One region of the Planococcus sp. 1R117A genome, then DNA from elsewhere that is predicted to be linked to it. Evidence: riboswitches for the same ligand, from Rfam matches in the RefSeq annotation. Region 1 holds a riboswitch; the other holds the start of a gene.
The links. A riboswitch is a leader RNA that binds a small molecule or an ion and turns the genes downstream of it on or off. The one in region 1 is predicted to bind thiamine pyrophosphate.
Positions count from the first base shown of each region.

Region 2: it holds a riboswitch for thiamine pyrophosphate, as region 1 does, so the genes downstream of both, ACSFXN_RS09895 (YkoF family thiamine/hydroxymethylpyrimidine-binding protein) here and tenA (thiaminase II) in region 1, are expected to answer to the same signal.

Region 1 is NZ_JBPRLO010000001.1:700,734-712,631, reverse strand. Features, by position in the region: gene ACSFXN_RS03300 (carbohydrate ABC transporter permease) at 1-138, opposite strand, end outside; gene ACSFXN_RS03295 (carbohydrate ABC transporter permease) at 139-1,050, opposite strand; gene ACSFXN_RS03290 (ABC transporter substrate-binding protein) at 1,067-2,389, opposite strand; gene ACSFXN_RS03285 (ABC transporter ATP-binding protein) at 2,725-3,831, shown strand; TPP riboswitch at 3,891-3,994, shown strand; gene tenA (thiaminase II) at 4,146-4,829, shown strand; gene thiM (hydroxyethylthiazole kinase) at 4,831-5,619, shown strand; gene thiD (bifunctional hydroxymethylpyrimidine kinase/phosphomethylpyrimidine kinase) at 5,616-6,455, shown strand; gene thiE (thiamine phosphate synthase) at 6,436-7,092, shown strand; gene thiW (energy coupling factor transporter S component ThiW) at 7,089-7,577, shown strand; gene ACSFXN_RS03255 (YkuS family protein) at 7,669-8,475, shown strand; gene ACSFXN_RS03250 (nuclease-related domain-containing protein) at 8,640-9,581, opposite strand; gene ACSFXN_RS03245 (MFS transporter) at 9,786-11,063, opposite strand; gene ACSFXN_RS03240 (exodeoxyribonuclease III) at 11,317-11,898, shown strand, end outside.
Region 2 is NZ_JBPRLO010000003.1:29,870-41,767, forward strand. Features, by position in the region: gene ACSFXN_RS09885 (PfkB family carbohydrate kinase) at 1-364, opposite strand, end outside; gene ACSFXN_RS09890 (glycoside hydrolase family 32 protein) at 603-2,057, opposite strand; TPP riboswitch at 2,548-2,655, shown strand; gene ACSFXN_RS09895 (YkoF family thiamine/hydroxymethylpyrimidine-binding protein) at 2,752-3,351, shown strand; gene ACSFXN_RS09900 (ECF transporter S component) at 3,344-3,925, shown strand; gene ACSFXN_RS09905 (ABC transporter ATP-binding protein) at 3,912-5,348, shown strand; gene ACSFXN_RS09910 (energy-coupling factor transporter transmembrane component T family protein) at 5,329-6,090, shown strand; gene ACSFXN_RS09915 (GNAT family N-acetyltransferase) at 6,405-7,229, opposite strand; gene ACSFXN_RS09920 (sporulation protein) at 7,304-7,726, opposite strand; gene ACSFXN_RS09925 (AI-2E family transporter) at 7,789-8,976, opposite strand; gene ACSFXN_RS09930 (LCP family protein) at 9,036-9,980, opposite strand; gene msrA (peptide-methionine (S)-S-oxide reductase MsrA) at 10,130-10,666, shown strand; gene ACSFXN_RS09940 (YjjG family noncanonical pyrimidine nucleotidase) at 10,862-11,575, opposite strand; gene corA (magnesium/cobalt transporter CorA) at 11,600-11,898, opposite strand, start outside.

The DNA.
Region 1 (11,898 bases):
GATAAAATTGAAGACAACCAGAAGATTCTTGCGGTTTCCTCTGTGCTCAAAGAAACTGGGATTTTCATTCGCCTTATCAAGGGTCTTCAGATCATCTGCACTGTCCAAATAATCAAGGTTATCCGTTGTTTTGGCCATTTACTTCTCCTCCCCTTCGTAATGCACCCAGCGGGGAGCGAGTTTCAGATTAATCATAGTCATGATGAATACAATAACGAACAGAATCCAGGACATCGCCATCGCATACCCCATATTGAAGTTGGTGAATGCTTGCTTCCACATGTATAGATTATAGAACAGCAATGAGTTGGCCGGTCCGCCTTCGCCGTTATTGGACATGACATAGGCTTCCTGGAAAATCTGGAATCCGCCAATCAGGCTTGTTACAACGTCAAAGAAAATAACTGGCGTAATCATAGGGAGCGTGATATGGAAAAACTTTTTCCATGTATTGGCTCCGTCAATTTCAGCTGCTTCGTAGAGTGATTTGGAGACACCCTGCATACTGGCTAAATAGAGGAGCATGGATCCGCCGACACTCCATAATTTCATGAATATGAGGGACGGTTTGGTCCAGTCGGGATCAAACAGCCAGTTGGGGCCATCAATGCCAAACCAGCTTAAAACCAGGTTGACCATTCCGGTGCCCGGATCAAGCAGCTGCATCCAAAGCATATAAACGCCGACCCCTGACAGGACAGCCGGCAAATAGTAAAGTGTACGGAAATATCGGATGCCAGGAATATCCTGGTTCAGTAGAGCCGACAGGAAAATGGCTCCGATTGTTGTCAATGGAACAGAAAAGATGACGAAATACAAGGTATTCCAAAGTGAGGTCCAAAAAAGACTGTCCTCTGTTAAGAGACCTTTATAGTTTTCTCCGCCGACGAAGTCCATCTGAGATGTAATATTATAATTTGTGAAACTTGCCACAAAGGAAAATACCAAAGGCCCCGCAGTGAAAGCGAGAAATCCGATGATCCACGGCATTACAAAAATATAGCCATAAATGCTCTCCTTGCGCCTCATGGTCATTCTTCTCTTCCCCAAATTGGCTCCTCCTTGCTTACTGGTTTTTCTTGATCAGATTTTCAACATCGGTCTGGGATTTTTCCAACGCTTCTTTAGCCGTCATGGAACCGAGGAAGAATTCATCCATATTCGGGTTGATCAAACTGCTGAAATCAGGTGCGATTACCGGCACTGGAGTCAATAAAGTTTGCTCCATGTTTTCTACTGCCATTTCGTAAACCATCGTTCCGTCTTCCGTAAATTCATCAGATTTTGCTGCTGATTCAGCCGCTTCGATATTGGCAATGTTGTCAAAGTTTTTCACTGCCCAATACTCCTGTGCCTCAACATCCGTTAAATATTTAATGAATTCCCATGCTGCTTCAGCGTTTTTCGATCCTTCAGGGATTTCAGCGACAAATCCGCCGCCCCAGCTTGTGTTGCCATTGCCTTCTTCATATTCTGGCAGTTCCACCACACCGAAATTCAAATCAGGTGCATAATCGCGGATTTGAGTATAGAACGTCGGAGCCTGGGCAATCATGGCAAGGTCTCCGTTGAAGAAAGGGTGTCCTTGCTGGCTGTCAATCTGTGCTTGGTAAGAGTTGACTACATCTTCGCCGTATCTGTCTTTCCAAGTTTTAAGCCAGTTTAATACTTCTTCATTTTTAGGTGTATCGATTTCGAAATTGTTCTGATCGTCGAAATAGCTTTGTCCGTTGGCGTTTAAGAGCCATACGTCATAGCCGATGCCCCATAATGGATAGAAACCGACGCGGTCATAGTCTTGTCCCGCTTTTTTATCCAATTTCTTCGCGTATTCTTCCAGTTCAGCCCATGTTGTGGGAGGCTTTTCGGGATCCAGTCCCACTTCTTTGAAGGCGTCTTTGTTATAGAAAAGTACGCGTGTATCGGTATTGAAAGGAATGCCGTATGAATCACCTTCGTAAAGAGTAGCGTCCCAAAGCTCTGGATAGAAGCGTTTCGAAATATCATCCTTTTCCAGGAACTGTGACAAGTTCATCGCTTGCTTGTTCTGTCCGCGAAGAGCGGTGGCATTGATATCGTTGATTACGACATCAGGCGGATCTCCAGCTGCAATAGCTGCAAGTTCTTTTGTCCAGATGTCACCGAATGGCAGATACGTGTGTTTCACTTCAATCTCATCTTGAGATTCGTTGAAGTCGGTGATGATTTGTTCAATAATCGGGCGGCGGATTTCAGATCCCCAGAATGTCCAGAAATCGATGACGGTTTTGCCGTCTTCATTTACCGCTGCTTCTTCATTGTTGCTGTTGCTGGTCTGGAATCCCGAACAGCCGCTGAGAAACAGGGCTAACGCAGCAATCAACATAATAAAAACTTTCAATTTGTTCATCCAGTTTCACTCCTCTTTTTTTATGGTATAAATGAATGCGAAAATATCTTCGACAGTCGAAGTAAAATACCCGAATTCGCCTGAATTTCATCAGAATCGGGCCTGTTTCTCTGTAAAAGAGTAGAACAAAATATTCCAGCTTCTCTTGTCTAGTAGAAGTATATAACAACTTCTCCTTCTTTTCAAAGCGTAATCAAAATATACTGACAATGGGTATTTTTGCCGAGTTTAAGCGCTAAATGAACTGGGTATGGCTCTACTAATTTGTGGTTTCAATTTGTAATATACAGAAAACTGTTTATAATTAAGAGTAAAAAAGAATGGGGAGAGGCATAATGGCAGAAATTCTGATTAATAATTTAGGGAAAACCTATGACAATGGTGCTACCGCCGTAACCGATTTTAACCTTCACATAAAAAACGAAGAATTTATTGTCTTTGTCGGTCCCTCAGGCTGCGGAAAATCCACCACTCTGCGAATGATTGCGGGACTTGAAGAGATAACAGATGGTGAATTTTTCATCGACGGCAAACGGATGAATGACGTCCAGCCGAAAGAACGGGATATTGCAATGGTGTTTCAGAACTATGCTTTATATCCCCATATGACGGTATATGAAAACATGGCGTTCGGACTAAAGCTGCGCAAATTTAAAAAAGATGAAATCAAAAGACGGGTAAACGAAGCCGCTGCTATTCTTGGCCTGGAAGAATACCTGGACCGGAAACCGAAAGCGCTGTCAGGCGGCCAGCGCCAGCGGGTTGCTCTTGGGCGGGCGATTGTACGCGACGCCAAAGTATTCCTGATGGATGAGCCTTTATCCAACTTGGATGCGAAATTGCGTGTCCAGATGCGCGCTGAAATAGCAAAACTCCATCACCGCTTGAAAACGACAACCATTTACGTAACGCACGACCAGACAGAAGCGATGACGATGGCTACGCGGATTGTCATCATGAAAAGCGGCCTCATCCAGCAGGTCGGCAGCCCGAAAGAAGTGTATGACTTCCCGGCAAACCGCTTTGTCGGCGGATTTATCGGTTCGCCTGCGATGAACTTTTTTGACGGCAAATTAGAAAAAGGCGCTTTCGTCATGGGAGACCGGATTATCGACATTCCATCAGAAACTTTGAGCATGCTGAAGAGCCAGGGCTATGACGGTTCACCGATTACGCTTGGCATCCGTCCTGAACATATCCACGTTAACAGTGAAGATCTGACTGGCATCAAACACAGCGACATCGACGCGGTCATCACCGTTTCAGAGCTGACGGGTGCTGAAACGATTATTTATGCTGTATACGGCGACCAGGAGTTTATTGCCCGAGTGGATGCCAATACAACGATTGAGCCGGGGCACACTGCACGTCTCGCGTTTGATATGTCGCGTGTCCATTTCTTTGACCCGACAAGCGGGGAACGCGTAAAACCTGAAAAATAAGAAAAACCGGTTGCGGTTTCCTGAATCTGTGTTAAAGTGATTTTGACAACTTGAATATTAAACACCACTAGGGGAGCCGGATATCGGCTGAGACGAGCATAAGCTCGGACCCTTTGAACCTGATCTGGATCATACCAGCGGAGGGAAGTGGCGGAACGCATGCTATTTCCTTTTTGATTGCATACGCCGCTTTCCTTTACTGGAAAGCGGCGTTTTTTATTTGTCGAACAAAAGTGGAAGTGCTGGTTCAGATTTGGTTCCACAAGGATGAGAGGCACTGAAACTCGGATCACCATTAAAAAGGAGATGGAGAAATGACGTTTTGTAAAGAAGTGCGTTTTGAATGCAATGATTTGTGGCAGGCAAGTTTTGATCATCCGTTTGTAAAAGGGATTGCCGATGGCACGCTGCCGCTGGATAAATTCCGGGATTACGTTATGCAGGATGCCTACTACCTGTCCCATTTCGCCAAAGTCCAGGCGATTGGAGCAGTAAAAGCCACCGATCTGGAGACCACAAAACGCTTCGCTTTTCATTCGGAACATACATGTGCTGCCGAGTTGGCTTTGCACGAGTCGTTTATGGAACTGCTTGGCGTCACGGAAGATGATTGGGCGGATTTTGAACCTTCACCGAGCGCCTATGCTTACGTCTCTCATATGTACCGCGCGTCTGAAGGCGATTTGGCGGATGTCGTGGCCTCGATTCTGCCTTGTTACTGGCTGTATTGCGAAATCGGGGAGCGGCTGAAAAGCGCTGTACCCAATCATCCGATTTATGACCGCTGGATCGGCACATACGGTTCGGAAGAATTTAGCGCTTTGGTTAAAGAGCAGATGGAGCGGATGGATCAGCTTGCAGAAGGATTGCCGGAAAAACGCCGCACGGAACTGAAAGACCGTTTCCGCCGCAGCAGTTATTACGAATGGAATTTCTGGGAACAGGCATGGGTGCGGGAATCGTGGACAGTCAAAATATATGATCAGGCAGGTGTTTAACATGCTGGAAAAACTGCGTTCAGAAAAACCGATCATCCATTGCATCACCAATCACGTTGTGTCGAATTTCCAGTCCAATGGGCTGCTTGCACTCGGTGCCTCTCCCATCATGGGCGAAGCGCCGGAAGAAGCTGCCGAGCTGGCTGCTTTGGCGGATGCCGTGTCGCTCAATATCGGAACATTGAACAGCCAGAGCCTGAACAGCATGCTGATTGCCGGGAAAAAGGCCAACGAGCTGGGAGTGCCGGTCGTGTTGGACCCGGTCGGAGTGGGGGCAACGGCGTTTCGGGCAGCTGCCGTCAATAAAATTCTGGCGGAAGTGGACGTCGCGGTTCTGCGCTGCAATGCCGGTGAACTCGCGGCTATTGCTGGAGCCGACTGGCAGGCTAAAGGAGTCGATGCCGGCGAAGGCGAAGCGGATATCCATGAACTGGCCCGGAATACAGCGAAGAGATTGAAATTGATTGTTGCGGTATCCGGGGAACTGGATATTATCACTGATGGAAAACGGCTGGCTGAAATACCGTTCGGCCATAGGGTCATGGCTTCTGTCACGGGAACCGGCTGCTTGCTCAGCAGCGTCGTGGCGGCGTTTCTCACAGTGCATCCAGAAGACAGCTTTGAAGCGGCGGCAGCATCCATGCGCTATTATGCCATCGTTGGTGAACAGGCAAGCGAGCATTCAGAACTTCCGGGGGATTTCCAAACCGCTTTCTTAAATCAATTAAATGCCATGGGACAAAATGATATTGACGGTGTAATCCGTCAAAAGGAAGGTGTGCCACGATGATTCCACAAGTACTGACCATTGCCGGCTCTGATTCTGGAGGAGGGGCGGGCATCCAGGCCGATATTAAGACGTTTCAGGAACTCGGGGTTTATTCGACATCAGTGGTTACTGCGGTGACTGCCCAGAATACACTTGGCGTTTCGGAGATTTATCCGATGGCGCCGGAGGCTGTGAAGGCACAGCTGATTGCGGTAGGTGAGGACTTTGATATCGCTGCACTGAAAACAGGCATGCTGTTTGATGCGGAAATCATTGGAGAGACGGCATCTGGCATTCGCCAGTTCGGCTGGAAAAACGTCGTGGTGGATCCGGTGATGATCGCCAAAGGAGGAGCAAGTCTTCTGCAGCAGGCAGCGGTTGAAGCCTTAAAAGAGCATTTACTGCCGCTGGCGCTCGTTGTAACGCCGAATATCCCGGAAGCGGAAGTGATCAGCGGCATGGAGGTTGAAGATACAGTTTCGCGGCGGCAAGCGGCAGCAAAGATTTTGTCATTTGGCGCTGATTCCGTCGTCATTAAAGGGGGCCACGGCACAGATCCCCATATGGCGGAAGACTTTTATCTGAATCAAAACGGGGAAGAACTTCTTTTCCGTTCCCCTCGAATTTCTACGGCCCAAACGCATGGAACCGGCTGCACATTTGCGGCCGCTTTGACAGCGGGATTGGCAAAAGGCCAGTCGCTGTACGAGGCCATTTACACCGCAAAGCAATTTATCCAGGCTGCTCTCAGTGAAGAGCTTCACATCGGTGCCGGGCATGGACCGACCAACCATGCGGCTTATCAAAACATTCAGCGCCGGAAGGGAGGCGTCCATCATGTCGAAGTTGTTCGATAAACCTTCAATCTATTTCATCATGGGAACGCAAAATACAGCCGGCCGCGAACCGCTGATGGTTTTGGAACAGGCACTGGCAGGAGGAATCAATCATTTTCAATTGAGGGAAAAAGGATCGGGCGCACTCACGGGAGATGCGTTGATGAAATTTGCGATTGAATGCAAATGGCTCTGTCGCCAGTATGACGTGCCGTTTATCGTGAATGACCACATAGAACTTGCACAGGCGATTGATGCGGATGGAATCCATGTCGGGCAGCAAGATGCGGCAGCAACTAAGGTCCGCCGCATAATGGGGGCGGATAAAATCCTTGGGGTATCGGTGCATTCATTGACAGAAGCCAAGAACGCCATAGACAGCGGTGCCGACTATGTAGGAATGGGACCGGTCTTTAATACGCAAACAAAAGAGGATGCCAAAAGCCCGGCAGGAGTATCCGGCATCGCAGCAGTGAAAAAGCTGCATCCGGAACTTCCGGTAATCGGAATCGGAGGCATCACTCCGGACAATGCGGCACAAGTCTGGTCGGCGGGAGCTGACGGAGTGGCAGTGATTTCTTCAATTGCCCAAGCTGAAAATATCGCCTCGCAAGTCATTCGCTTTAAAACCAATTTAAAGGCAGGTGCCGGAAAATGAAAACCCGCAAAATGATGCTGATCGCCATGTTCGTCGCCCTGTGTGTTGCCGGTTCAGCATTCGTTTCTTTTCCTGTCGGCATTGCGCGCGCCTACCCAATCCAGCATGCGATCAATGTGATTGCAGCGGTGCTGCTCGGTCCGGGTCCGGCATTGTTGATAGCGTTTCTAACAGCGATTGTCCGGATATTGACAGGGACCGGGTCATTGCTGGCTTTTCCTGGAGGCATGTTTGGCGCGCTGGTTGCCGGGCTGATGTATGCAAAATTCGGGAAGATATGGCTTGCAGCCATAGGGGAAATAATCGGCACAGGCATCATCGCTTCATTTGTGGCAGTGCCTTATGCTCATATTTTAATGGGCACTGACCTGGCCGCGTTCTTCTTTTTGCCGCCATTTTTGGTCTCCAGTTTATCTGGCGCCTTACTGGGAGCAGTGATTGCCAGGAAATTGGAGAAAGAAAAAAGAATATTACAAATACATTAAAAATATTTCATTCCCAAGTTGGCGTTTATTGTAGGTCAAAGTAGGGGAAATAAGTACATAAACACAATTTGAAAAGGGAGTGGACAAGAATATGGTGAAAATTGCAGTAGAAGAACCGTTTACATCCGTAAAAGACGCACTTGAAAAAAGAGGCTATGAAGCTGAAATGCTGGATGACAAAACAGAATCGATGGACTATGACTGTGTAGTGGTCAGAGACAAAGAGGATTTAGCTGATTTTCACATGAATGTCCCTCTAGTCGAAGCAAAAGGCCGAACATTAGAAGAGATTGTAGAAGAAGTGGAAGAACGTTTGGTTCGAAGCGGCAAGATTCCTGCTCCGGCCCCGAGCGGCGGAATTACCAGCAGCTCATTCATTAAAGGTGCCGCAACAGGCGCAATCGTCGGCGCAGCTGCAGGACTTCTACTGACTCCGAAGAGCGGTAAAGAAATGCAGGCAGTGGTTAAAGAAAAAACTTCCGGCACGAAAGAAAAACTTGGCGGCGTAACTGAAAAAGCAAAAGGCACATTAGGCCAAGTAAAAGAAAAGACCAGCGGCGTGACTGAAAAAGCCAAAGGAACAGTTGGCCAGGTAAAGGAAAAAACCAGTGGCACAGTAGATAATTTAAAAGCAAAACGCCAAGAGATGCAGGAAAGCAAAGAACTGAAAAAGCAGGAAAAAGCAGTAAAGCAAGAAGCAAAAGCTGAAGAAAAAGCGCAAAAAGAGCATGAAAAAGCTGAAAAACAAGCTGAAAAAGAAATGAAAAAAGCTGAAAAAGAAGCAGCTCAAGATAAAGGCTCTATTGAAGTCGTGGAATTGGGCGAAGCGGATGTTATTACAAACGCATCCGGTGGAGCAACAGTTGTTTCCAAAGAGACGGATAAGAGCAATAAATAAGAAGTTAAAAGCCAGACAGCCGTTATCCAACGGCCGTCTGGCTTTTTCATGGAGAGATTTTGAAAATATGCCCAACTTACAGCGGTTTATGCCCAACTCAGACATGGTTATGCCCAACTTTCAATGGTTTATGCCCAACTTCAACCAGACTATGCCCAACTCGCCTAAAATACGTAGTTTGTCCCTTTTAAGTGCCCTTGTTTTATTAGATTCATCTCCGTTAACAGCCTTGTCGTCAAACGGCGGTCTTCTATCTGCAAAAATTCCCGGCAAATCTTATTTGTCATCGGTTTCCCCGTCAACTGATGCCAATCCTTGATGCTCTGGATATGGGCATTCTTGTCAGATTCACCGCAACTTGGACAATGCCAGGTGCCGTATTTCCTTTTCATGCCGATCCGGTCGCATGCGGCGCACCAGACGCCTCGGATCATCGCCTGAATCGGATAAGCGGGATTGGAACAGATGGGTTTTGGAACATAGTAAGAATGAGCAGCCAGAATTTCATTTGCCAGCCCGGTCATTTCAATAAAATCTAAAATTTCTTTTTCACTTTTGATTTTATTAAGAAACATCGGAAGCTGATGGGAAAAGAGGACGGTATGGGTAGCAGGGACATTTTCAGGGATTTGTTTTGGGTAGGAGAGCACGAGAACGGAGCGCAGAGGCAAATGAACGCCTGAAGCACGAAGCCATTCTTCGAGCAGCCACTCGTTGGTGTCGATTTGCTCGATGGGGCTTTTGCGCCCGATAATGGTGCCGTCTTCTTTGGTTTGGATGAGCTGCAATGGCGATTGTTCGAAACGAAGGCGCCCCGACATGTTCTTGACTTCAAACACATAAATGCACCAAGGGGTAATCATCAAGGAATCCAGTTGAAAAGGCAGTAAAGATTTTAAAGAGACATTGTGCAGAAAAATATGAGGGAACGGCAATCGGCTGGCGGCCACGTAATCATCGAAGCGCTGTTCACCGCCAATTCCGGCGGAGTCGTTGTAAAAATCCTCTTTTACTTCTTTGTATAAAGCATGAGTCCTTGGCAGCCGCCGGAGCAGCACTTCAAGCCGCTCCCTTTCGAGCGACGTCCCTCTCGGTTTCAGTATCAAAGCCATTCCTCCATTTTTTAAGTAAAACCATAGCACGCGAGATGCCGTCTAGCTATACTTCTTCCTATAATAAATATTTAAAGCCGCCTGAAGCGGCGAATATGGAATTTGAAAGATACGAATTTACTTTATGCCCAACTCCAGCTCAAATATGCCCAACCAACAAAAAAGCTGACCCGGCAACCGCCGGATCAGCTTTCTTAATTATTCAGGAGCTACTTCGTCGACTGGAGCATGTGGCACCGGTTCAGGAACCCGCGACAAGATGATGAGGCCGATGACGAACAAGATGACGAGGCTGAAAACCCCCATGCTCGAATTCCCCGTCACTTGGGAAGTCACGGCTACAAGGAGCGGCCCCAGAATAGCGGCGAATTTGCCGAAGATATTGTAGAACCCGAAAAATTCGTTGGAGTTTTCTTTTGGCACCAGCTTGCCAAAATACGACCGGCTGAGCGCCTGGATGCCGCCTTGGCTGGTGGCGACCAGCATCGCCAGAATCCAGAAATCGACGATGGTTTCCAAAAAGAATGCATAAATACAGACGACGATGTACACGCAGATACCGACATACAGCATTTTTTTGCCGGTGAACCGTTCAGACAAGCGGCCGTATAAAATGGCAAAAGGTGCGGCCACTACTTGAGTGGCGAATAAAACAATCAGCAGACTGGTTGATGACAGTCCCAGATCCGTTCCGTAGGCCGTGGACATCGAAATGATGGTGCCGACACCGTCAATATAGAAAAAGTAAGCCAATAAAAACAAGAACAGCGCACGGTACTGGCGAATTTCACGGATTGTTTTACTCAAGCGCTTGAAGCTTTGTGAAACAGGGTTCGGTTCTTTCTCGATAAAATAGCGCTGGCGGACATTGCGGAACAGCGGAATCGAGAACGATACCCACCAAAGGGCCGTAATCAAAAATGCGATGCGGCTCGCGTTAATGGTGGAAATGGGTAGCACGCCATTGCTTGCCAGCAGAATAATGGCAATCGCCAGGATGAACGGGATTGTCGACCCGATATAACCGAGGCCATATCCAAATGCGGAAACGTTGTTCATCCGTTTTTCCGTCGTCACATCGACGATAAAAGCATCGTAAAAGACATTCGCGCCGGTAGCACCAAGAGCCGCAAAGGTAAAGCATACCAATAGCATCAGCCAATTATCGCTCGGAACAAAAGCCAGCATCGCCGTTGAAATGGTGCCAAGCAGGAAGAATGAGGTGAAAAACTTGCGTTTCATGCCTTCATAATCGGCAAGCGTTCCCAAAATAGGGCCGATCAACGCCAGAATAAAGGTGAAAATGGCGATGGTGTATCCCAGATAAGCGGTGGAATCAGACAAACTGACACCGGCTTCAGTCGCCGCATTTTTATAATACAGTGGAAAAACAGCCGTCGTGATGATGATGGAATAGGCGGAGCTTCCCCAGTCATAAAATGCCCAGCTTTTCTCTTCTTTCGTGAATTTTTTCATGTCTCTATCCCCTTAAGCGCCATATAAATTCATTGTACAAGAAGACCGGAAAAAATGATGCTGTATTTTTAAAATTCACTGAAAGTTTACATAATTTTATTAGAGATGGCAATAAAGTGAAACTGTATTTTCTCCAGCCGCCAAGCAGGCTGTCGACTTTTATGGATTTTGATTACGGAACAGACCGCTCTGTTTGAGCAGAACCGGATTTTCAAGTAGACTGAAGCTATCAGATAGAAAGTAGGGACAGGTTTTGAAGCTTATCTCATGGAACGTCAACGGCTTGCGGGCCGTTATGAAAAAAGGGTTTATGGAATTTTTTGCAGCCGTGGATGCAGATGTGTTTTGCCTCCAGGAAATAAAACTGCAGGAAGGCCAGATTGAAATGGATCTTCCGGGTTATCATACCTATTGGAATTATGCGCATAAAAAAGGGTATTCCGGTACAGCAATTTTTACGAAAAAAGAGCCGCTGTCTGTTCAGTACGGGCTGGGGATCGAAGAGCATGATACGGAAGGGCGCCTCATCACATTGGAATACGAAACGCATTTCGTGGTGACGGTTTACACACCGAATTCCCAGCATGGGCTGCTGCGCCTCGGTTACCGCCTGCTTTGGGAAGAGGCGCTGCTTTCCTATATAAAAGACCTGGATCAGCAAAAGCCGGTTATTTTATGCGGGGACTTGAATGTAGCCCATCAGGAAATCGATTTGAAAAACCCGAAATCGAATTTAAAAAATTCCGGGTTTACACCAGAAGAACGAGGCAAAATGACACAGTTTTTGAACAGCGGTTTTGTCGACACGTTCCGCCATTTTTATCCGGAACAGACT
Region 2 (11,898 bases), on a different contig from region 1:
TTACAATATCGACTTCTTGTTCATTCAGCATGATGTCTGCTCCAGGGGAACGGTAAAATTGGAAAGAGCGATCGCCGTCTTCCTTCAGATGAACAAACGCCAATGTCGTATTTACATCTTCTGAATAAACTAAGCCTTGCGTATCGATTTTGCCTTTTTGTAGTGTATGCCCTAAAAAAGAGCCGAATTGGTCAGTCCCCACCTTCCCTATAAATGCAGTCCTCGCATTGAATTTAGCTAGCGTTGCTAGAACATTAGCAGGTGCTCCACCAGGGTTCGTTTCAAACAAGGTATTTCCATTTGCAGATTTTCCGGCTGGTGTAAAATCAATCAAAAGTTCACCAAGTGCGACTACGTCAAACATATGAAATTCCCCCTTTTGTGTAACCTGCCTATACGGTTAGTGGACCAAGTAATCCAAAACTGAAACGAGCTGAAGAAGCCTCTTTAGGCAGACACGGCTTCCACTTTTTCTTCTGGTATTATAAAAAATATGGAGCAAAGCCACCGGCCGAAGTAACTTTGGCCAATAGCTCTGCACCTAGTTTGAAGAACTCGATAATGCAATAGCTTTAATCTTTGCGCCTTTATCTTGGAATGATTCAAAGCTCTTTCGGATTCCGCAAATTCCACTTTTCAAGAGTTACATCCACCTGCCCATCTGCTGTAAGGGAAACATCTACATCATGTGCTTCAGCAAAAAATCGCGCCGTAAACACTTCCTCTCCTCCATTGACAAATAGTTCTATAGAGCTTGTGTCCAGGAAGAAATGAAGGTCCTCAAGTTTGTCCAAGAAGCAGCTTCGGCTTTCGACTTTGCCATCGATGAACCGCTTTCTCTCTAACGTCAAACGCTTCATATGTTGCACATAGATGATTGACAGGTTTTTACGGATCTCGATCTTTACGGTGTCGGCAAGATTTTGGTGGAAATGAATTTTGATTTCACTTACTATCCCCGCCAGTTCTGGCAAAGTCTTTGTTTCATTTTCGATGCTTGCTTGGCATTGGAATCCTTTAGCTTCTCGCAACTTTTGGAGTTCTTGCACCGGCTTTTGAATAATCCGGTTGTTTCTCAGCTCTATTTCCCGAGGAATCGTCAATGCATGCACCCAACCTTTTTCAATTGTTGGTTGATGGGGTTCCTGTTCGTCTGTTATTCCCATCCAGCCAAGCATGATCCTTCTTCCATGATTATCTTGAAATGTTTGTGGGGCATAGAAATCAAACCCCCGATCAAGTTCAATAAATTCACTATGTGGAAACTCGGTTGTTCCGACTTTCCATTTCCCAACAAAATATCCTGACTGAAACTCATTGTGATAAAAGGTTTCTTTTGCTTCCAACCCTTGAGGTGAAACGATCAAGATATCTTTTCCATCAAGTTCAAAGAAATCCGGACACTCCCACATATAGCCAAAATTCACTAATCCATTAAGCCGATTCCCGGCTAATATTCCTTTGAGCTCCCATTCCTTCAAATCTGTTGAAGCAAACAGCACCACGGCACCTTCTTGAAAAAATGTTTGGGCACCCACAACCATGTACCAGACACCATCTCGTTTCCATACTTTCGGGTCTCGGAAATGGGACGTGTATCCTTCTGGCAGTAAAATAACAGGACCCTTTTTCTCGAAATCAAAACCGTTATGGGAAACGGCCATACATTGATAGGTTTCAAGCATGCCGTTTTCGTGTTCAACGTTTCCACTGTAAAATAGCACCATATCTCCATCCACTTCAACAGCACTTCCAGAAAAACAGCCGTCTCTTTCATACCATTCACTCGGAACGAGGGATGGCAGGTGTTCTTGCCAATAGACGAGATCTTGAGATGTACAATGGCCCCAACATTTAGGTCCATGTACGGTCCCAAACGGATGCCATTGAAAGAATACATGATAACTTCCTTTATACCGGATGAGTCCATTTGGGTCGTTCAACAAACCCACCGCGGGCATTAAGTGGAATTGCAGCCGGTGCGGATCAGTGTTGTTGTTTTGTTGATAAGTTTCTAATGTATGAGTTAATCTTTCAAACCAGTCTATAGTATTCATGACAAACTCCCATTTTTTGTGATTTTTCTAACTAGCCTTCCCCTAAGCCATTAAGCGTTAGTTTCCACGGAGTTTACATTCCCAGCTTCTATCTTTGAAATCCCCCATAGCCGTATGGACAAGTAAATGCCACCTCTTCAGTTTTTGAATTTTTTATCTTTTCTTCCTCGTCCATAGGATTTAATCAGTTAAATTTCCACCTTCATAAGCTGCTTCCTGCATACTAATTCCCCCTTAAAATTTATTATTTATCTTTTCTAATAATACGGCAAAATGATGTAAAAGTTTCATGAATATTAAAAAAATATTACATTTTCTTTAGCTTTGTGACTATATAGTTACAATATTTTAGTATTTCTAAATTTTCAGTATAAATCTAAAAATGGCCTGATTGCAAAAACCAAAATCTAAATCCCCTTTACATTCCCCACCCCTTCCGCTACACTAGGCCCATCGGGACAAATCCCGGGCACAAAAAACTGTATACCGTTTTCTGCACTGGGGGTGCCCGATTTTCGGCTGAGATGCAAGCGCAAGCTTCGATCCCTTATGACTCGATCCAGATAATACTGGCGTGAGGAAGTGCGGTGACTATCCGCAATTAGATCTTTCTGAATTTATTTGCATGGAATAGTGGCTGCATCTTCACGGGTGCAGCCTTTTTTTGTGCAAATTTTTAGGAGGAGATTTTAATATGGAACCATTGCAATGCGGCACGAGCCCGATTGTCGGATTTCGCTTTTCTTTGCATCCGATGACAGGGGATTTTATCCAAGTGATTAAAGGGGCGTTGAACGGCACAGATACGTCGAACGTCTGGATGTACACCGATGATGTTTCAACCGTAATCCGCGGCAAACAAAACCATGTCTTCAATGTGGCAAAAGCTCTGACGCTGCATGCCGCGAAAACCGGAGAACATGTCGCGCTGTCCGGCACGTTCTCCATCGGCTGTCCGGGCGATTCTGCTGGCGACGTCTACTTGGACAAAGACGATGTCCTGCTCAATACAGATGACACCAAGCAATATGTCTCTTCTCAGTTTGCCCTTTACCCGATGAACAACCCCGATTATATGGCAGTCATTTACCGGGAAGTAGACCGGGCGAAAGAGCAAGGCGTCTTTAACGAGTCCATGCATTACGCGAGCGGCATTCACGGCGATATCCATGAGGTTTTCGCCTTTTATGAAGAAGCGTTTACGAATGCCCGCTCGGACGAGCACCGCCATCTGGTGATGACTGTATCGATGAGCATTAATAGCCCTTCCCATAGAGGTGCCTCCAATGCTTAAATCGTGGAAGCTGAAAGAAGTAGTACTGATGTCGCTGTTTGCCATTGTTTTTGGCATTGTCTATTTGCTATTTGTCCATATCTCAAATATATGGGCCGGCATCATCGGCCCGCTGGCCTATGAATGGATGTTCGGCATCTGGTTTATCGTCTCGATTATTTGCATGTACATCATTCGCAAGCCCGGAGCGGCAGTGCTGTCGGAATCGATGGCAGCGGCGATTGAAGTGTTGCTCGGCAATGCAGTCGGCCCTCGCCTTCTGTTATCCGGCATTATCCAGGGATTAGGTGCAGAAGCAGCTTTTGCGGTGACCGGCTACAAACATTTCAACTTAGCCGTATTGATGCTTGCCGGCGCCGGTTCTGCCGTATTCAGTTTTGTTTACGGTTATTTCATCTCCGGCTACGCAGCGCTCGATCCGTCTTTTGTGGCATTGATGTTCACGCTTCGCGTGTTGAGCGGCATGATTATTGCAGGCATCGGAGGCAAGTATTTAACGGATGGCCTGCTTGCGACCGGTTCACTGCGCGGCTACGCCATTGCCCGTGCGGATAAAGGTGATGCAGGTGCATGACGACCTATTTTCCTTAGAAAATGTGAGCTTCCGCTTCCCCGATGATGCAAGCAATACCTTAAATGATATTTCCTTTAGCATTAGCCGCGGTGAACGAGTCGTGATTTCCGGTCCGAGCGGCTGCGGGAAAAGCACACTCTTGTATTTGCTGAACCGGTTATACCCACTTAATTGCGACGGCATTGCCAGCGGTGCCATCCACTTATTCGGCAAAAATGCCGAACACTACGCTCCCGGTGAAATCAACCGCCGGGTAGCCACCGTTTTCCAGGATCCGGATTCGCAGTTCTGCATGCCGACGGTCGAAGAAGAATTGGCGTTTACGCTGGAGAATCTGCATGTCCCTTTTGTGGAGATGGATCCGCGCATTGCAGAAGTGCTGCAGTTGACCGGCCTTTCCCATCTGCGCCAGTCGGTGATCCAGTCACTGTCAGGCGGTATGAAACAGTGCGTCGCGACCGCTTGTGCATTGATTATGGAACCGGAAGTGCTGCTGCTCGATGAGCCGATTTCCCATCTCGATCCCTATACGGCGAAACAGTTTATCGAATGGCTGGATGACCTCCAGAAAAGCTTCAATTTGACAATTGTAGCCGTGGAACACCGCCTGGATTTATGGAAATCGTTTTTCAACCGGGAAATCGCTTTGGACTTTGGCGGAAAGATGATCGCCGATGCCTCTTTTGTTCTTCGGCAGCCGGTTTTATTCCCTGGACGGATTTCAGCAGCCGGCTCAGAAACGGCTTTAATGGCAAATGAAATTTCAGTGCGGATGAAAGACGAAGAACTGCTATCACCGCTGTCATTTAATGCAAAACGCGGCGAAGTGGTCGTCATCGCCGGACCGAATGGCAGCGGAAAATCGACATTGATGAAAGCCTTATGCGGAATTTACGCTTTATCTGGCGGAACGGTGAAGTCTGACGGCGCCGGCTATGTGCCGCAGTCACCGGAATACCTGTTTCTCGAGAAAACCGTGGCAGCGGAACTGGCGTTTTCTGGTGTTTCTTCAGCAAACGAGTTGGAAGAATTGATGGAACGTTTGCGCTTAAAGGAAATAAAAGACGCACACCCTTTCTCGGTGAGCCACGGGCAAAAGAGGCGCATCGCCATCGGTGCCATGCTTGCTGACAAGCGGCCGGTCCTGTTGATGGATGAACCGACTTCAGGCCAGGACGCAGCGGCATTATTGGAATTATTCGAGCTGATCACTGAACGGGCGCGTGAAGGGGTGACCACCTTCATCATTACGCATGATATGGAGTTTGCCGCAAGCGTTGCCGATTCCGTCCTTTTAATAAAAGATGGACAATTGACGGGCAAGTATGAAGCAGGTGAAGTCTGGAACGACGAGCAACTGCTGGCTGAACATCATCTTTTGCCGCCGAAAGGAGTCCCGCGCTATGCGAAAACTTTTGCATGATATGAATCCTTCCGCGAAATTCTTAATTGTGGCTGTCTCGATGCTGACGATTGCGTTTTTCTTCAACCCTTGGACACCCTTTTTATTCTGGCTGGCTGTATTGGTTTTGCAAGTTTTGTTCAGCCGCATCAATTGGAAAATTTGGGCGCTGTTCATGCTGCCGTTTTTGCTTGGAGCATTCGGATATCTTTGGACGACGATTGTGTTCGGTGCTGATACCGGCGGCGAAGTGATTTGGTCGGTTGCAAATTTCGATGTGACCGCAGAACAACTGGATACCGCTTTATCACTGGCATTTCGAGTTTTAGCGTTTTCCACTTTATCGCTGATGTTTGCCTTCACCACCGATCCGGTAAAATTTATCATGAGCTTGATGCAACAGCTGAAGCTTTCGCCGAAATTGGCTTACGGCATCATGGTCGGCTATCAGTTTTTGCCGGTGATGAAAGACGAATTCACGCAAATCCAGCAAGCACACCGGCTCCGTGGTTTGGATACGGAAAAACGTTTAGTGCAGCGGCTGTTCAGCATGCGCCGGCTTCTCATACCAATGCTTGCTGGCGCAGTAAGGAAAGCAGAACGGTCGGCGTTCGCCATGGAGGCCCGCGGGTTCACCGGAGAAGCACGGACGGCATATTTTAAGCCAGTGAAGCTGAGCCGGCTCGATGCTTGGATGAGCTGTTTATTTTTGCTTTTGCTTATTGGCAGCTGCACGGGCGGCGTCCTATTGCACGGAAAATAACAATTGCTTGATTAAAGCAAACTGCTAAGACTGGAGAGCTCGCTGTTTGGCAGCTCTCCTTTTTTTATTGGAATTTAGCATCAATGGATGGTTTCTTTATCCTTAACCATCCCTTAAATAAATTTATTTTAGCAAAGCTTTACTCTATTTCCCTTTTTCTTTTTTGCTGATTCGCTCTTTTTTCTTGGTTGCTTATTTTGAATTTTTATCAATTTACCTTATGTAGTTTTTTACATATATTATGCCAATTCACTTTAACGATTCATTTTTGAAAACCAAAAGAAAAAGCATCTGCTTTGTTAGCAGATGCTGGTTTAATGGATGTGCGGGCTTTTGACGACGGCTTTATTGTACATGAGCTGAAAACCATTCCGTTCCATATTCCGGGCCGACGCGGTATCCGGCTGAGTAGTAACCGTGACATGGCTGCAGCCTTTTTCTTTGGCATAGCGCAGCCGTTCTTCAATCAGCAGGTTCTGAAAGCCCCTTCCCCTGAAAGCCTGGACGGTGCTCGTTAAAAACAGCTCTCCAAGCTTTCCGTCTATTGCAATCGTTGCTCCTGCTATGCTTTCTCCATTTGCTTTCAACAAGAATCCAGCTGTATTGGAGACTTCCAAGAAGGTGCGTGTCGACTCCATCAATTCTTCCGTCACGGTATTGTCTCTTGAAATGCCTAAAGCCACGGTCCACGCCCACTCATAAGTTTCTTCCCCTGACACTTCTGCAACCGTCACTGCTTCATCTTTCAAGCGGTTTTCTTTAGGCTGCCAATTTTCAAGTTCAATAATCCAGACAGCCAAAAAATGATCGAATGTATAGTTCCGTTCCTGGAGCAGAGCCAATAACAGCGGATCACAAAAAGGCGCGAGTTCAAATTCGGCATGCGCCACTTCTTTTCTCTTTCGGATAAAGTCTTCAATAACATTCAAATCATTTTCCACAAGTACACCGTCCTGGCCAAAGCCGATGCCGAAACAGACATTGCCGGTGCAGAAAACGTCTCCTTTTCCTTGCAAGGCCAAGTAATCCATATTGGCAGCTGGATTCATTTCTTTGTGTTTTATTATGTATTCCTTTGTTCCGCGGCTTTTGATGGCTTCTATTTTTCTGGCCAGACTTTTATTGTTCACTAAAGTCATATCAATCACGCTCCTAAAAACTTAAAAGGCATTCAAATTGGTTTTCAATTTGAATGCCTTTTTTTTATCTCATGCTAGAAGTTTTCTTCTGATCCATAGGAAATTTCATCTTCATCTTGGACATCTATACCATTCACAATATGGACAATCGTCCGAAGGATCAGTTTTCCTTTTGAATTCTGCAGAAGCCAGCGTTCATCCGGCACAATATCAAATTGGTGCATGGCAGCGTCTTTTGACTTGACAGAACCGATAAATTCCAACGACTGTTTAGCGACGATGTTTTCAATCACATCAAAATCGCTGTCTTCACGATAATTTTCAATTTGCTTTACGACGTTCAGCTCAATGTATTCTATCTCTTGGTCGCTGTTTCCGCCGGTAAAGTAAACCGTCCCGTTCAAAGTTTCACCTTCTTCTAAATGCGGCCTCTCAACGACTGTATTGATTTTTAAAGAACCAATACCAATTGAACTAAGGAATTGTTTGAAATTCATAAAACGGCACCCTCCAGTATTTGCTAATCCTTCTTTACCACAAGAAAAACTACTTTAAACGGTTACAGCAATTCGGTGTAATCGTATTGATTTTCCAGATTGACTTCATGTTTATTATAGCGGCGCTTGAATAATTTGTAAAAATGAGCAACTAGTACTTTAATGATGGCGTAGGCTGGAATGCCAAGAATGACGCCCGCAATGCCGAACAGGGATCCTGCTGTAAGCAACACGAAAATAATCGTGATGGGATGAATAATCATCGTTTTTCCCATAACTTGCGGAGAAATCAGGTTGCTTTCAAAGATCTGCACAATCGTCCAGACAATACCGACCTTCAACAGCATAAATGGCGAGATCACAATCCCGACAATGGCTGCCGGTGCAAAAGCGATCGCCGGTCCAATATAAGGAACGATGCTGGTAACTCCAGCCAGGAAGCCGAACAGCAATGCATAATCAAGTTGGATGATTAAGAACCCGATATACACCATCACACCGATAAAAATCCCGACGATGATCTTTCCTTGGATATAGGCGCCGATTTGGCGGTCCGCTTCATGGAAAACAGATTTTGTGTCTTCACGGAACCGCGGCGGCAAGAGTTTCAGGATAAAAGCAGGAAATTTTTCACCGTCTTTTAGCAAATAAAACAAAATGAAAGGAACGATGATAATGGATAAAACAACGCCTGTAACCGTGCTGATGAATTCCGTCAGCCGGGACAGCATGCTTGTAGCGGTTGCCTGGAAAGTTTCATTGAATGTAGTGGGCAGCGTAGTAAGCAGCTCTTCGATATTCAAACTCGAATTAACATAGTATTCGCCGAGATACGATGTTCTTAAAAATGCATCAACATCTGTCAGCAGCTGCATAAAGTAATCCGGAAACTCCAGAATCAGCCTTTGCGTCTGCTCGCGCAGAAACGGCAGCACCAGTACGATGAGCAAAGTAATCAGCCCGGTTAACGCCACAAAGATGATGACAATCCCCCAAATCCTTGGTATCCGGAAGCCTTCCAGCATCCGAAGGACCGGGCGCAGCAAATAATACAGCACAAGTGCCAGAATAACCGGCAGTAAAATGGTTTTCAGAAATACGAGCAGCGGTTCGAATATGAACGACACTTCCCGGAATATGAAAATAACCAAGCCGATCAGCACTAGCGCGATCAAAGTGAATAATAAGTTGGTTCCTCCGAGAAAACGGATAAAATTTGTTGAGAAGAAAGATTGTTTTTCCGTCTCCATGCCACTCCTACTTTCTATTAATATCGGTATGCATTAATTTTAGCATATTATCTGATATTTTAATTGAGTGGTTGTGATAAAAATTCGGAAAGGGCTTGTTTATTATGTTCTAAATCCATTTCGATGACTGATCCTGCGTGAGAGTAGCTTTGGAAGCTATAACTGTTTTTCACGGGAATTGTCAGGCGTTCCAACTCACCGCCGCCGCTCATCGCCAACTGGACAGCCAGCTTTACTTGGTCAGAAGTGGAAACGTCGGTCTGGATATAGCCTTGGACCGCTCCAGCAAGTTTCGGATATTTCGGAATCGCCGAAACGCTGATCAGTTCATCTTTCAATGCCGCAAGAGCTTGCTGCTGGCGACGGACCCGGCCGAAATCGCCTTCTTCGTCAGCACGGAAACGTGCATACCCAAGAAGTTCCTTGCCATTTAAATGCTGGACGCCTTGCTCTAAAGTAACGCCGATATTTTTAGACATATCTTTTTCGACATCCACTTCCACACCGTTTGGCGCCGCGATATCAACCAATTGTTCGAAATTCGAGAAATCGATTTGGGCGAAATGATGGATTTCCACCCCGAACATGCCACGCAGCGTATCAGCCAGGAGATCCGCACCGCCTAAATAATAAGCGGTGTTCAATTTATACGATTGATAGCCTGGAATGTCGGCGTAAATGTCACGCATGAATGAAGTCAATTTTACTTCATCCGTTTTTTTATCGTGTGATAACAGCATCATCGTATCCGACCGGGATTTTTCTTCTCCCCGTGAGTCGACTCCGACAATCAAAATGTTCTGGAATTCCCCATTCTCTGGATCGCCGTTGAATTCCACTGGTTGTTGTTCTGTATCTTCAGCTATCTTATATCCGCTTTGAAATTGCAAAAAAGCATAAATTCCTGCTGCCGCAACTGCGATGAACAACAGGAGCAAAATGCCCCGAAAACGTAAGCGTTTCTTTTTGCGCCGTTTTCTGGTTGGCTGTAATTCTTCTTCCATAGTTTACACGTTCCTTTCTAGTTGGTGCCTTATATGAGACGACGGTTGGCATGAAGAAGTTTCTGCTCAATCATTATAAACATTTTTATTGTCGTAAAACAGTGGGAATGGTAAGATTTTTTTAATACAAGCGAGAGGAGTCACCACTTATGACAGAAAAAGCGACATTTGCAGGCGGCTGCTTCTGGTGCATGGTAAAACCATTTGATCAGTTTGACGGCATTGAAAGCGTAGTTTCCGGCTATAGCGGAGGCCATATTGAAAATCCCACATATGAACAAGTTAAAACCGGCACTACCGGCCATTTGGAAGCGGTGCAAATCACGTTCCACCCGGATATTTTCACATATGAACAGCTGCTTGACATCTTCTGGCAGCAAATCGATCCAACGGACAATGATGGCCAGTTCCAGGACCGCGGCAGCCAGTACCGCCCGGCCATTTTCGTACATAACGAAAACCAGCGTGAACTAGCCGAGAAATCTAAGCTTGAATTGGACGCGAGCGGCCGCTTCCAAAAGCCGGTCATCACCGAAATCTTAGACGCTGCCCCTTTTTATGCAGCGGAAGATTACCATCAGGACTTCTATAAGAAGAATGCGGAGCATTATAAAAAAGACCGCGCCATTTCTGGCCGCGACGAATTCCTTGAAGCAGCTTGGGAAAAAAGTGAAGTTACGAACTGAAAAGGCATGTACAGAATGGCGTGAAACCTCTATGGGGTTTCACGTCGTTTTTTGTTAGTCGGGCATAAACATGTTGCAGTTGGGCATATCTGAGAAAAGTTGGGCATAAAACGGCATAAGTTGGGCATAAGTAGCCTTGGCTTGGGCATAAACTGAAAAAGGACAGCCCGCTTTCGCGGCCGTCCTTTGATCACATCATTTACTATTTTTTTCGGTTTTATTGCCATTAATGATCTCCGCGAGTTCCAGCAATTCCCGGATTTCATAAGTGGGCCGGATGCCGGTTGTGTTTTTCTTGCCGAACGGGTTGTACCAGCACGTATCGATGCCATAATCAGCACCGCCTTGAATATCCGATGTCAGCGAGTCACCGACTATCAGTACGCCTTCTTTGCTGCTAAGGCCCAGTTTCTCGAATGCATAATCGAAGATTCCTTTATGCGGTTTTTGGAAGCCGGTTTCTTCAGAGATGATCAAGTGCTCGAAACGGCCGTTGAAAGGCGAATTTTGAATGCGCGATTTCTGGACTTCTCCAAAGCCGTTTGTGATAATCGCCAAACGGCAATCATCGAGGCTGCCCAATAATTCCTCCGCTCCCGGCATGATATGCGTTTCCTTCCCCAAATTTTCCAAGTAGAGCTTTGAGAACGTATCAGCGCTGATGTCCAGTTCATGCTCGAGAAACAAGCGTTTGAAGCGCTCAATGCCAAGTTCCCGAATGGCAATTCTGCCTTGTTCCAATTCATGCCAAAGCACTTCGCTTATTTTCCGGTAGCTGGCATGAGTATCAGCAAACCCTGTCGGCATATCGTGCTCCATAAAAGTATTATGTAAAGCTGAATGCTCCGCTTTCTTAAAATCCAGCAGCGTATCATCAATATCAAATAAAATTATTGTGTATTTTTTCATTATTCCACATGCCTTTCCTGAAAATTATTCACTGTCGAACCAGCCTTTCGAATAGAACCAGGCAAACATACCCCCTCCAAGCAGCAGCATGACGGTCAGGATGGCATAATATCCCCCTTGCCATTGCAGTTCCGGCATATAGTTGAAATTCATGCCGTAAATGCCGGCGATGAACGTCAGCGGCATGAAAATGGTTGTGATTACTGTGAGTGTCTTCATGATATTGTTCATGCGGTAAGAGTTCAGTGAAATATAATTATCGCGGATATCGGATGTCAGTTCCCGGTTCGAATCGATCATATGGCTCAGTTTGATCAAGTGGT